One region of the Nocardioides imazamoxiresistens genome, then DNA from elsewhere that is predicted to be linked to it. Evidence: predicted binding sites of a transcription regulator. Region 1 holds the regulator's gene; each other region holds the start of a gene.
What was found. The regulator LexA, encoded in region 1, represses DNA repair genes until DNA is damaged. The targets are predictions, from matches to a motif close to TCGAACANNTGTTCGA.

Region 1 (4,548 bases):
TCAACGCATCCATCGAGCGAACCGAGCGCATTGCGAACGGACGCGGCATCGGCAGCGAGAGTGGGCGGGCGCCGACCCCGGAGGAGCTCGCCGCCGCGGCGTACGCGCGACTCGACGGCGCGACGTGCACGGTGCCCGCAATCATCCCGATCTGCCAGGTCGACGTTCCGTGCGCGGACGCCGAGACCGCGACCAACAACGCGGCCTCGATCCTCGTCGGCACGAACATGCCCGAGTCGCAGTGCACGGCGCCCGCCACGGCCGCGATCACCGACGCGATCGTCCTGACGGCCTTCCAGGACGTCCCGCTCCCCGAAGCGACGCTGACCATCCAACCGCCCGACGCACGCACGCTGGTCAACCTGGACACGAACTTCTACACGGTCGCCGAGCCGTTCACCACGAGCGTCACGCTGCTCGGCAGCCAGGTCGACCTCGACATCTCCCCCGCGAGCTACACCTGGTCGTTCGGCGACGGCACCGTGCGCTCGACGACGACGCCGGGCGCGGCGTACCCGGACCTGCTCGTCACGCACGCCTACGAGTCCACCGGCACGGTCGCGACCTCCGTGACCGTCACGTGGGGCGCGCGCTACCGCGTCGACGGTGGCCCGTGGGCGGACGTCGCCGGCACCGTCGACATGACGAGCCCCTCCGTCGACCTCGAGGTCATCGAGGCCACGCCCGTCCTCACCGACTGAACGCAGGAGGGGCGGGACCGCCGTCGCGGTCCCGCCCCTGTTCTTCCCCGGTTGACCGACAGGTCGGGGTCGAGGCGACCTGTCGGGGTTCGTGGAGGGCTCAGCCCTCGGCCGGCACGACGAGCAGCTGGCCCGCCTGCAGCTCGGCCGTGTCCATCGCGTTCAGCGCGCGGATGTCGTCGATGACCTCCTGCACCCCGGCGTCACCGGAGCGCTCGGAGGCGATGTCCCACAGGGTGTCGCCCGAACCGACGCGGATGGTCTCGGTCGTGCTCGGCACGGCCTCGTCCGTCGCGGCGGAGGTCGTCGTCAGCAGCACGCCCAGGAGCAGCATCAGGCCGAGGCCGAGCGCGACCACGACCATCCGGCCGCGGCGCGTCAGGCGCACGGAGCCGTGGTGCGGGCGCGGCGTCGCAGCGGTGCGGCCGAGGGCGGGAGCGGCGAGGGACGTGCTCATGGTGACCTCCAGGGGAAGAGTTCGGTCGTGACGAGCTGTTGTCTACCGACGGCCACCGACAGTTCGGCTCCGGCGACTGCGCCGGCCCCGCTGTCGATCACACGTTCGATCGAACACATGAGCGAGATTAGAGCAGGTGTTCGAACGAAATCAAGGTCCTGTTCGAACAATTCTTCGAGCGGCCCGACCGTCGGCCCCGCGACACCCTCGACACGCCGCATCGAACAGGTGTTTGAAGGTCGACCTCGGATGCCGCTAGCGTCCCCTCCACACGTCCGGCACCGTCACGACGCGCTGCAGCGCGGGAGGAAGGCACACCATGGCCAGCACACGAAAGCCCAGCCGCGGCTCGAAGGACGTCGCCGACGTCGCGTCCGTGCCCGAGCCGGGCGTCGGCCAGGCGCGACTGACCCCGCGCCAGGCGAAGGTGCTCGCCGTGATCACCGACGCGCTGGAGAAGCACGGCTATCCCCCGAGCATGCGCGAGATCGGCGAGGAGGTCGGGCTGACCAGCTCCTCGTCCGTCGCCTACCAGCTCAAGACGCTGGAGGAGAAGGGCTACCTGCGCCGCGACCCCAACCGCCCGCGCGCGATCCAGGTCGTCACGGCGGCCGGGTCCGAGCCGGACGCCGCCGTCGTGGCGCCCGACGAGAGCGACGTGGACGAGACGGGGATCGGCGACGCCCGCCCGGCGGCGACGTACGTGCCGGTGGTCGGTCGCATCGCGGCCGGTGGCCCGATCCTGGCCGAGGAGCGGGTCGAGGACGTGTTCCCCCTCCCCCACGCGCTGGTCGGCGACGGCACGCTCTACCTCCTCGAGGTCTCGGGCGACTCCATGGTCGAGGCGGCCATCTGCGACGGCGACTACGTCGTGGTCCGCCAGCAGCCGAACGCCGAGAACGGCGAGATCGTGGCGGCCATGATCGACGGCGAGGCGACGGTCAAGACGTTCCAGCGCCGCGACGGCCGCGTCTGGCTGCTGCCGCACAACCCGGCGTACGAGCCCATCGACGGCACCCACGCCACCATCCTCGGCAAGGTCACCGCGGTCCTGCGCCGCCTCTGAGACCGACCGCCGTCGTGCCCCGCAGCCGGGGAGGCCCCCGTGGCCTCCCCGGCTGCGTCGCGTCCCCCCGTGCGCCGTAGCATCGGCGCAGCCGTTCTCGAGGAGTCCCGGATGACCGACGTGCCGCGTTTCCCGGTGCTGGAGGCTGCCGACGGCTACGAGATCGCCGAGGTCGACCGCCAGGTCTGGCAGCTGTGCGAGGAGATCCGCCGCGGCCGGCGCACCGGCCTGCACCCCGGCCCCTTCGACACCCGCCCGTTCCGCCTCGTGCACCGAAGCCAGGTGTACGCCCCGGGAGCGGTCGACGACTGGTTCGACGGCTGCTCCGCCGAGCTCGAGGCCCGGCGCCAGCACCCCTCGGCGCACCGTCCCCCGCCCTACGAGGGCGACCTGGACGACCCGCCGGAGCTGCGCGGCGCGGACCGCCCGGGCGCCGAGCCCGAGAAGTTCGAGAGCTCGATCCCCCTGTGGGCCCGGGTGGTCGCGCTGCTCGTCATCGTGGGCCTGGTCTGCGCCTACGTGCTCTCCTACTTCTGAGCCGTCGCTCCCCGACCCCCGCCCCGACGCGGTCCCGCGTCGGTGAACGAGGGGCGACGTCCGGGCGACGATCCGCCGCATCGTGCGTCGGCCCCGAGACCCCGGCCCGTCTCGCTCGTTGCAGCGGACGTGATCCCGCCCACCGCCGAGGAGCGCCCCACGCTCCCGCCGCTGCCGCGCCGCAGCGTCCTCGCCGCCGCCGGCATCGCCACCGGCGCCGCCCTCGTGGCCACCGACCCCGTGTCCCCGGACCCCGCCGACGCCGCCGCCACTACCGGCGCCGGGGCGTACTTCCAGCACGGCGTCGCCTCGGGCGACCCGCTGCCCACCAGCGTCGTGATCTGGACGCGCGTCACCCCGAGCCCCGACGCGACCCCGGGCTCCGGGCGCGGCCCGGCCGTCCGCGTGGGCTACCAGGTCGCCACCGACGCGCGGTTCACCTCGATCGTCGCCCGCGGGCACGTCGACACGAGCGCGTCGGCGGACCACACGGTCAAGATCGACGTGACCGGCCTGGCGCCGGCCCGGTGGTACTGGTTCCGCTTCCGGCACGACTACCGCTGGAGCCCGGTCGGGCGTACGCGCACCGCTCCCGCCCGCACGGCGACCCCCGAGCGGATCCGCTTCGGGGTCGTGTCGTGCGCCAACCTGCAGGCCGGGTGGTTCCACGCGTACCGGCACCTCGCCGCCCGCGACGACCTCGACGCGATCCTGCACCTCGGTGACTACCTGTACGAGTACGCGCCCGGCGAGTACGGGCTCGGGCAGGACAACGTCGACGTGCGCGCCCACGTGCCGGCGCGGGAGATCGTCACGCTGGCCGACTACCGCCAGCGCCACGCGCAGTACAAGCAGGACCCCGACCTGCAGGCCCTGCACGCCCGCTACCCGTTCATCGTGACCTGGGACGACCACGAGCACACCAACGACGCGCACCGCCACGGCGCCGAGAACCACCAGCCGTCCACCGAGGGGTCCTGGCCGGTACGCCGGTCGCGCGCGCACCGCGCGTACGACGAGTGGATGCCGGTCCGGCTCAACGGCACCGCCGCGCTCGGTGACGGGGCGCGGCTCTACCGCACGCTGCAGTTCGGCCGGCTCGCGCAGATCTCGATGCTCGACCTGCGCACCTACCGCTCCGAGCAGGTCGCCTACCCCGTCGTCGCCCCGGGGGTGAACGACCCCGACCGGACGATCACGGGCTCGACCCAGATGGCGTGGCTCAAGGACGCGCTGTCGTCGTCGGCGGCGCAGTGGAAGCTGGTCGGCAACCCCGTGATGATCTCGCCCGTCACGTTCGCCCAGCTGCCCACCGACCTCGTGGACCCGGTCAACGACGTGACGGGCCTGCTCCCGCGCGACGGCGCTCCCTACAACGTGGACCAGTGGGACGGCTACACCGACGACCGCCGCGAGCTGTTCGCCCACCTGCGCGACCAGGGCATCCGCGACACCGTCTTCGTCACCGGGGACATCCACTCGGGCTGGGCCTGCGAGCTGCCGCACGACGCGGGGACCTACCCCCTCAGCCCGTCGGCGGGCGTCGAGCTCGTCGCCTCGTCGGTGACGTCCAACAACCTCAAGGACATCCTCGGCGCCCCGCCGCGCACGGCGAGCCTGGCCGTGGAGGCGGTGCTGCGGCTCGCCAACCGCCACATCCGCTACATCGACTTCGACAGCCACGGCTACTCGGTCCTCGACGTCACCCCCGCGCGGGTGCAGATGGACTGGTACGTCACCGGCCCCCGCGACCAGCGCGGCGCCGGCACGACGCACACCGCGTCGTT
Region 2 (4,548 bases), on a different contig from region 1:
ACGTGGCTGCGGAGCCGGTCGGGGATCTCGTAGCGGTCGCTGCCGAGCGTGGCCGTCGTGTCGATGACCGGGCGAACGGTGACGTGCGTGTCGTCGCGCATCAGCCAGGCCCGGACCTGCTCGAGCAGCACCGGCAGGTCGGCGCCACCCCGGCCGTCGCCCGCGCTGCTGCGCGCCCCGGCCGTCAGGCGGGCCACCGGGTCGAGCCCGAGGAAGCCGGCCTCGGACAGGTGCAGGTGCACCACGGCACGCTTGCTCGGCGCGGGCCTGGCGCCGGTGGTGGCGCCGGTGCGGTGCGCGTCGAGCAGCGCGGCGGCGGCGTGGGGGTGGGCGAGGACGCCGGCGGCCAGCGCGCGGCGTACCTCCTGCTTCTCGTCGGGCGCGCACCCCGCGAGCCCGACGAGGTCGGCGAGGTCCGGGTCGGCGAGCGCGTGGGCGATCTCGGTGAGGGCGTCGTCGAGCGCGGCGAGGTCGGTGTAGTCGCCGCGCAGGGTCATCTCGACGAGCCCGGTGTGGTTGAGCGTCTCGAGGTGCAGCGTGGCGTGGCGCCGGTCCAGCTCGGCGAGCTGGTCGAGCTCGCGGTCCTCGGCGTGCAGCCGCAGGAGGGCCTCGTCGATCATCCTCGCGAGCGTGCGCGGCCCCACGGTGCCGGCGCAGGCGTGGACGTGCAGGTCGACGTACGCGGCGACGTCGTCGGGCTGTCCGGCGACGGCGTCCGCGACCCGGCGGGCGCGCCAGGCGGGGACGTCGCCGGCGCGCGTGCGCGCCCAGGTCAGCGGCAGCCGGTGCGCGAGCTGGAGGGCGTCGCGCAGCACCTTCGCGCCCGCGGCGGTGCTCGTCCGGTTCGCCGCGGCGAAGCCGGCGGGTGCGTCCCAGGCGACCTCGGGCAGGCCGTACCACCCGCCCGCCTCCACGTCGTCCGCGTCCGCGCGGGGCGCCGGCTCGGCGTAGGCCGCGGCGCCGGTGAGCGGGTGCGACGCACCGGGGTGTCCGCAGCCGGGGAGGACGGGGTGCGCGTACGCCCACTCGAGCGCCAGCTCGAGGACCCGCACCTCCGCCGCGTCCGCCGCCGCCCGCGCCGCACGGACCCCGTCCAGCAGATCACCCGGCAGCTCGCCCCGCAGCCCGCCCGGCGCGGGGGCCCGGTCGGTGAGGGCGATGACGGTGGACATGCCCCCGATCCTACCCGATCACCTGTTCGAAGATCACGCGTTTTCCCAGGTCAAATGGGGTTTAGTTCGTAGATCCATGCAGTGCTGCGCCTGCTCGGCCGACCCCCGGGATCTCGGCGACGCGCGCCGTCGGCCCGCCCGGTCCGAGCACCGCGTCCGCGTGGCCGGCGGCGAGCCCGGACGGTTGCACGCCCGGAGGAACGGGGTGCCGCCGGAGTCCCTAGGATGACCGTCATGCCCGACACACCTCCGGTGCTGACCCGTGACCAGGTGGCGCACCTCGCCGACCTCGCGCGCATCGACCTCTCCGACGACGAGCTCGACCACCTCGCGCCGCAGCTCTCCGTGATCCTCGAGTCCGTCGCGGCGATCCAGGGGGTCGCCGGCGACGACGTGCCGCCCACGTCGCACCCGATCCCGATGACCAACGTCTTCCGCGAGGACGTCGTGCGCCCCGGCCTCACCGCCGAGCAGGCGCTCTCCGGCGCGCCCGCGGCCGAGCAGCAGCGGTTCAGCGTGCCGCGGATCCTGGGGGACGAGCAGTGAGCAGCACGAGCACCACCGGCACCGACTGGACCCGCCGCAGCGCCGCCGAGCTGGCCGACGCCCTGGCCGCCGGCGAGGTCACCTCGGTCGAGCTGACCCAGGCGCACCTGGACCGCATCGCCGCGGTCGACGGCGACGCCGACGCGGGCGTGCACGCCTTCCTGCACGTCGACGCCGAGGGTGCGCTCGAGCAGGCGCGCGCCTCCGACGCGCGTCGTGCGGCGGGCGAGCCGGCGTCGTACCTCGACGGCGTCCCGATCGCGGTCAAGGACGTCATGACCACCACGGGCCTGCCCACGACGTGCGGCTCGAAGATGCTCGAGGGCTGGGTGCCGCCCTACGACTCGACCGTCGTCGCGAAGCTCAAGGCGGCGGGACTGCCGATCCTCGGCAAGACCAACATGGACGAGTTCGCGATGGGCTCCTCGACCGAGCACTCGGCCTACGGCCCGACCCGCAACCCCTGGGACCTCACCCGCATCCCGGGCGGCTCCGGCGGCGGTTCTGCGGCGGCCGTCGCGGCCTTCGAGGCCCCCCTGGCCATCGGCACCGACACCGGCGGCTCGATCCGCCAGCCCGGCGCGGTCACCGGCACGGTGGGCGTGAAGCCGACCTACGGCGGCGTCTCGCGCCACGGCCTCGTGGCCCTGGCCAACTCGCTCGACCAGGCCGGCCCCGTCACCCGCACGGTGCTCGACTCGGCCCTGCTGCACGAGCTGATCGGCGGCCACGACCCGCTGGACTCCACGAGCATCTCCGAGGCGGTCCCCGCCCTCGTCGACGCGGCCCGCCAGGGCGCCTCGGGCGACGTCAGCGGCCTGCGGGTCGGCGTGATCACGGAGCTGCGCGGCGGCGAGGGCTGGCAGCCCGGCGTGCTCGCCCGCTTCGACGAGGCCCTCGAGGCTCTCGTCGCGGCCGGTGCCGAGGTCGTCGAGGTCAGCTGCCCGAACATCGTGCACGCGATCGCGGCCTACTACCTGATCCTCCCGGCGGAGTGCTCCTCGAACCTCGCGAAGTTCGACGCCATGCGCTACGGCCTGCGCGTCCTGCCCGAGGGCGTCGAGTCGCCGAGCGCCGAGGCCGTCATGCGCGCCTCGCGCGACGCCGGCTTCGGCGACGAGGTCAAGCGCCGCATCATCCTGGGCACGTACGCGCTGTCCAGCGGCTACTACGACGCCTACTACGGCCAGGCGCAGAAGCTCCGCACCCTGATCAGCCGCGACTTCACCGCCGCGTTCGAGCAGGTGGACGTGCTGGTCAGCCCGACCGCGCCGACCACGGCGTTCGCGCTGGGGGAGAAGCTCGACGACCCGCTGGCGATGTACGCCGGCGACCTCGCCACCATCCCGGCCAACCTCGCGGGCATCCCCGGCATCTCCGTGCCGGCGGGCCTGGCCGACGAGGACGGTCTGCCGGTCGGCTTCCAGGTGCTCGCCCCGGCGCTCGCGGACGACCGCGTCTACCGCGTCGGTGCCGCCGTGGAGGCGCTGCTGGAGAAGAAGTGGGGCCACGCGCTGTGGGCGCAGGCGCCCGAGCTGACGACGCGACAGGGAGCCGACGCATGAGCGCATCCACCGAGGACCTGATGGACTTCGACGCGGCGCTGGAGCGGTACGACCCCGCGCTCGGCCTCGAGGTCCACGTCGAGCTCAACACCGCGACGAAGATGTTCTGCGGCTGCCCGGCGACCTTCGGCGGCGAGCCCAACTCGCAGGTCTGCCCGACCTGCCTGGGCCTGCCGGGCGCGATGCCGGCGGTCAACGCCAAGGCCGTCGAGTCCGCGATCCGGATCGGTCTCGCGCTCAACTGCGAGATCGCCGAGTGGTGCCGTTTCGCGCGGAAGAACTACTTCTACCCGGACATGCCGAAGAACTTCCAGACGTCGCAGTACGACGAGCCGATCGCCTTCGACGGCTACCTCGACGTCGACGTGGAGGGTGAGACCTTCCGCGTCGAGATCGAGCGCGCCCACATGGAGGAGGACACCGGCAAGTCCACCCACGTCGGCGGTGCGACGGGTCGCATCCACGGCGCGGAGTACTCGCTGGTGGACTACAACCGCGCCGGCATCCCGCTGATCGAGATCGTCACCCGCCCCATCACGGGCGCGGGGGAGAAGGCGCCGGCCGTGGCGCGGGCGTACGTCGCCCAGCTGCGCGACCTCATCGTCGCGCTCGGCGTCTCCGAGGCCCGGATGGACCAGGGCAACCTGCGCGCCGACGTCAACCTCTCGCTGGCCCCCAAGGGCTCCGAGCGGCTCGGCACCCGCAGCGAGACCAAGAACGTGAACTCGTTCCGCTCGGTCGAGCGGGCCGTGCGCTTCGAGGTCTCCCGCCACGCGGCGCGCCTCGAGGCGGGGCTCTCCGTCGTGCAGGAGACCCGGCACTTCCACGAGGACAGCGGGATCACGACCTCGGGTCGCGAGAAGTCCGACGCCGAGGACTACCGCTACTTCCCGGAGCCCGACCTCGTGCCCGTCGCGCCCAGCCGCGAGTGGGTCGAGGAGCTGCGCGCGACGCTGCCGGAGAATCCGACGGCCAAGCGTGCCCGCCTCCAGACGACCTGGGGCTTCACCGACCTCGAGATGCGCGACACCGTCGGGGCCGGCGCGTTCGGCCTGGTCGAGCAGACCGTGGCCGCCGGCGCCGCTCCGCAGGCCGCGCGCAAGTGGTGGGTCGCCGAGCTCGCCCGCCGGGCCAAGGACGCCGGGGTCGAGCTGGCCGAGGTGGGCGTGACGCCGGCCCAGGTCGCCGAGGTCCAGGGCCTCGTCGACGCCGGCACCATCAACGACAAGCTGGCCCGCCAGGTCTTCGACGGCCTGCTCGCCGGC
Region 3 (4,548 bases), 190 kb from region 1:
CCTCGCCGGTCACGAGCACATCCACAAGGGGATGACCTCGCGCGACCTGACGGAGAACGTCGAGCAGCTGCAGGTGCGCGCCTCGCTCGAGCTGGTGCGCGAGCGCGCCGTCGCGACCCTCGCCCGTCTCGCGCGCCTGGCCTCCGAGCACGAGACCACGGTCATGGCCGGCCGCTCGCACAACGTCGCCGCGCAGGCCACGACGCTGGGCAAGCGGTTCGCGACGGTCGCGGACGAGGTGCTCGTCGCGGTCCAGCGGATCACCGAGCTGCTCGCTCGCTACCCGCTGCGCGGGATCAAGGGGCCGGTCGGCACGGCCCAGGACATGCTCGACCTGCTCGGCGGCGACGCCGACAAGCTGGCCGAGCTCGAGGACCGCGTCGCCGCGCACCTCGGCTTCGACCACGTGCTGACCAGCGTCGGCCAGGTCTACCCGCGCTCGCTGGACTTCGAGGTCGTCTCGGCGCTCGTGCAGCTCGTGGCGGGCCCCTCGAACCTGGCGACCACGATCCGGCTGATGGCCGGCGTCGAGCTCGTCACCGAGGGCTTCAAGGAGGGCCAGGTCGGCTCGTCGGCGATGCCCCACAAGATGAACACGCGCTCGTGCGAGCGGGTCAACGGCCTCGCGGTGATCCTCCGCGGCCACCTGTCCATGGTCGGCGAGCTCGCGGGCGACCAGTGGAACGAGGGCGACGTGTCCTGCTCGGTGGTGCGCCGCGTCGCGCTGCCGGACGCCTTCTACGCCACGGACGGGCTCTTCCAGACCTTCCTCACCGTGCTCGACGAGTTCGGTGCGTTCCCGGCGGTGATCCAGCGCGAGCTCGACCGCTACCTGCCGTTCCTCGCCACCACCAAGGTGCTGATGAGCGCGGTGCGCAACGGCGTCGGTCGCGAGAGCGCCCACGAGGCCATCAAGGAGCACGCCGTCGGCGTGGCCCTCGAGATGCGCCAGGGGCTCGCGGTCAACGACCTCTACGAGCGCCTCGCCGGTGACGAGCGGCTGGGCCTGACGCGGCCGCAGATCGACGCGCTGGTCGCCGACCCGATCGAGTTCACCGGCGCCGCCCGCGCCCAGGTCGCGGCCGTCGTCGCGCAGGTGGAGCGGCTCGTCGAGGAGCACCCCGCGGCCGCGGCGTACGTGCCCGGCGACATCCTCTGAGGTCGGCCGGACGGCCAGCCGTCAAATGTTGACGGTTGCCGGCGTCCCGGGCGCCGCGCTTGCATGACGCCATGGCCATCTCGGGAACCGTCAGCACGTCCACCGGCAGCCGGTCGGGCAGGCGTACGCGCCGGCGCAGCCTCGCGGGAGCGCTCGCGGCTGCGGCCCTGGCGCTCGGGGGCGTCGTCGCCACCGCGGGCCCTGCGGCTGCGCTGACCCACGCCGACGCGGCGGCCCAGCTGTCGGCGGCCGGGATCGGGATCTCGTCCTCGGGCGGGTGCACCGACCGGGGCACCCCGACCTGCACGTCGCTCGACGGCGTCCGGCAGGCCACCGTCTCGGGCGCGGTCACGCTCGCGGGCGCGTCGGGCTGCTCGCTGACCGTGACCGGCGGGACCGAGGTGGGGCACGCGGACGGCACGTACTCCCACCACAACGGCTACAAGCTCGACTTCTCGCTGAGCAGCTGCCTGACGTCCTACGTGACCTCGACGTTCACCTACGTCGGCGAGCGGGGCGACGGGGCCGCGCTCTACCGCGCGGGGTCGGGCAACGAGTACGCCCGCGAGGGCAGCCACTGGGACGTCACGTTCTACAGCTGCGGCGGCTGCTGAGCCGCCCAGCCGGACCGGTCGGGTCCGTCAGCCCTGCGGGGTGACGTCGAGGACGACCTCGAACTCGAGCAGTTCGGCGCCGGTGGCGACCGGCTTGCGCGGTGCCTCGCCCTCGGGCGTCGCGTGCGCCGCGCGGGCGTCGCCGTCGCGCCACGCGGCGAACGACTCCTCGTCGGCCCACTGGGTGACCACGAAGTACGTGTCGCCCCCGCCCGTCGGGCGCAGCAGCTGGAAGCCGAGGAAGCCGGGCTGGCCCTCGACGGTGCCGGCGCGCGCGGCGAAGCGCTTCTCGAGCTCGGCGCCCGCCTGCGGCGGCACGGAGATGGCGTTGATCTTGACGACGGACATGCCCGCGAGCCTAGTGCGTGCGTCGAGTTGCGGGTTGTGCCGCGGTTCGGGGCGTCGAGTTGCGGGTTGTGCCGCGGTTCGGGGCGTCGAGTTGCGGGTTGTGCCGCGGTTCGGGGCGTCGAGTTGCGGGTTGTGCCGCGGTTCGGGGCGTCGAGTTGCGGGTTGTGCCGCGGTTCGGGGCGTCGAGTTGCGGGTTGTGCCGCGGTTCGGGGCGTCGAGTTGCGGGTTGTGCTGCGGGGTGTGGCTGGGGTGCGGATGGGGTACGCGCAGGAGGGTGCGCAGGTGGTGTGTTGACCTGCGGAAACGCTCTCCACAGATCCATCCGCGACCCTGGTTATCGAACGCACGTTCGGATAGAATCTGGGGTATGGATCGGGGGACCCAGCAGCACACCAACAGCCCGTCACGGGCTGCGCTGCTGACTGTTGCGTCCGACGCGATGCGGGCCCAACGCGCTGCCGAGGCGGGCGCGTTCTTCGCGGCTGCCGACTACGCCGACGCCCACCTCGACGTGCTGCGCGGCAGCTCGTCCAGCAACCCAGTGGTGGGTGACCCGATCGGCCCTTTGGGCATGTGGGTCGACGACGAGGAGTACCTCGCGGCGGTGCCGGGTGGGGATCGGTGGCTGGCGTACGGCGGACCCGGTGCCCCGCTGGTGTCGGAGTTCGCGGTCCTGGAGCTGGTGACCGCGATGGGCCTGTCGCATGAGGCGGGTCGTGCGCTGGTGGGTGACGCGGTCGAGGTCCGCCACCGCCTCCCTCAGCTGGCCGGCCGGGTCGCCTCTGGTGGGGTGCAGGTGTGGCGGGCTCGTCGGATCGCGCGGGCGACGCGGACGTTGACGTTCGAGGGGGCTGGGTTTGTAGACCGCAACCTCGCTCATGTGGCGCACTCGGTCTCGGGTGCTGGGATCGATCGGCTGGTCGCGGAGGCGTCGGCGCGGTTCGACCCCGAGACCACCGAGGCGGATCGGGCGGACGCGGACGCGGGGCGGTTCTTCTCGATCGACTTCCGTGCCCGTGAGGCGCTGGGGGTGCACGGTCAGGTCGGCGGCACGGTCGCCGTGTCCGGGGAGTTGGATCTGGCCGACGCGCGTGATCTCGAGGAGGTCGTCGCCCGTGGTGCCGCTGAACTGGCGGCGTTGGGGTCGGGTGAGTCGCTCGACGTGCGACGGGCGATCGCGGTCGGTGAGCTCGCCCGTAGGCAGACCGCCCTCGACCTCACCGGTGGAGCAGAGGCATCGACGGTCGCTGCCCGTCAGGTCGTGCTGCACGTCCACCTCACCCAGGCCGCGCTGGCATCGACGTCGATCGGGATCGACCCGCTCACCGGTGGCACCGGGATCGACCTGGCCACCGTCACCGCGCCCGGCATCGCGCTGCGGACGGTGACCGCGGAGCAGGTCCGCGACTGGTGCCGCACCGACAGCACCCAGGTGGTGGTCAAGCCGGTGATCGACCTCAACGAGCACATCACGACCCCGAGCTACCGGATCCCCCAGCGCCTCGTCGAGCAGGTCCAGCTCCGCCACCCCACCTGCCGGTTCCCGTACTGCAACCGCCCAGCACGGGCCTCCGACCTCGACCACCGCGTCGAATGGGACGCCGGCGGTCACACAGCCAGCGACAACCTCGTCCCGCTGTGCCGGCTGCACCACCGCGCCAAGACGCACCCCTCACCGCTCGGCACCGACCCACGCGACCCACCCAACGGCCACGAGCACGAGCGCCGCTGGCGCTACCGGCCCACACACCCCGACGAACCACCCGACGGCTTCATCTGGACCAGCCCCCGAGGCCGCCGCTACCTCGTCACACCAACCGGAACGACGGCGCTCGAATAGCCGGATCCGACGACAGCCCTGCACCGCCCCGCACCACCGGCAGGCCCGCCGACACCACGTCGCCGGGCCCACCGGCGCGCCCAGCGCGGCGCGTACCGACCGCGCGCCTGCGTGGCGGATCGCGGTCAGACCTGTGCTCAGCGATCCACCACACTGCCGCCCCCGCGCGTACCGACCGACCAGGCCCACCGACCGCACGGCCGGCCCCTCCGGTTCGCGGTACCTCCGATAGTCGACAACTACCGGAGGTACCGCGACCGGGGACGAGCGCCGGAGCCTGCGTCCCACACCCCCGACGTGCCCGCCGTCACGACGCCGGGGAGTTGCGTGCGTCGGCCGCGCCTCGCAGCATCGCGACCATGAGTGCCGAGCCTGCCTCCCCGGTCACGGTCGCGGCGACGCGGTACGCCGATCCCGCGCGCGAGGCGGAGATGACGTCGTGGATCCGGGCGGGCACGCACCTGGCCGAGCAGTTCCCGGGCTTCCTCGGGCACGGCTTCGTGCGGTCCGCGGAGGGCGACGGGGCGTGGCACATGCTGTACCGGTTCGCCAGCCCCGAGGCGCTCGCGGCGTGGGAGTCCTCGCCG

Region 2: the regulator LexA is predicted to act here: its motif matches at 1,187-1,202, upstream of RDV89_RS01930 (HNH endonuclease signature motif containing protein).
Region 3: the regulator LexA is predicted to act here: its motif matches at 2,459-2,474, upstream of RDV89_RS10380 (HNH endonuclease signature motif containing protein).

Annotation. Positions count from the first base shown of each region.
Region 1 covers NZ_JAVYII010000004.1:438,995-443,542, reverse strand. Annotated here, with positions in the region: gene RDV89_RS11415 (PKD domain-containing protein) at 132-701, shown strand; gene RDV89_RS11410 (LysM peptidoglycan-binding domain-containing protein) at 802-1,158, opposite strand; gene lexA (transcriptional repressor LexA) at 1,478-2,224, shown strand; gene RDV89_RS11400 (hypothetical protein) at 2,336-2,761, shown strand; gene RDV89_RS11395 (alkaline phosphatase D family protein) at 2,891-4,548, shown strand, end outside.
Region 2 covers NZ_JAVYII010000001.1:396,684-401,231, reverse strand. Annotated here, with positions in the region: gene RDV89_RS01930 (HNH endonuclease signature motif containing protein) at 1-1,172, opposite strand, end outside; gene gatC (Asp-tRNA(Asn)/Glu-tRNA(Gln) amidotransferase subunit GatC) at 1,407-1,718, shown strand; gene gatA (Asp-tRNA(Asn)/Glu-tRNA(Gln) amidotransferase subunit GatA) at 1,715-3,283, shown strand; gene gatB (Asp-tRNA(Asn)/Glu-tRNA(Gln) amidotransferase subunit GatB) at 3,280-4,548, shown strand, end outside.
Region 3 covers NZ_JAVYII010000004.1:245,702-250,249, forward strand. Annotated here, with positions in the region: gene purB (adenylosuccinate lyase) at 1-1,159, shown strand, start outside; gene RDV89_RS10370 (hypothetical protein) at 1,231-1,773, shown strand; gene RDV89_RS10375 (antibiotic biosynthesis monooxygenase family protein) at 1,801-2,121, opposite strand; gene RDV89_RS10380 (HNH endonuclease signature motif containing protein) at 2,489-3,961, shown strand; gene RDV89_RS10385 (antibiotic biosynthesis monooxygenase) at 4,321-4,548, shown strand, end outside.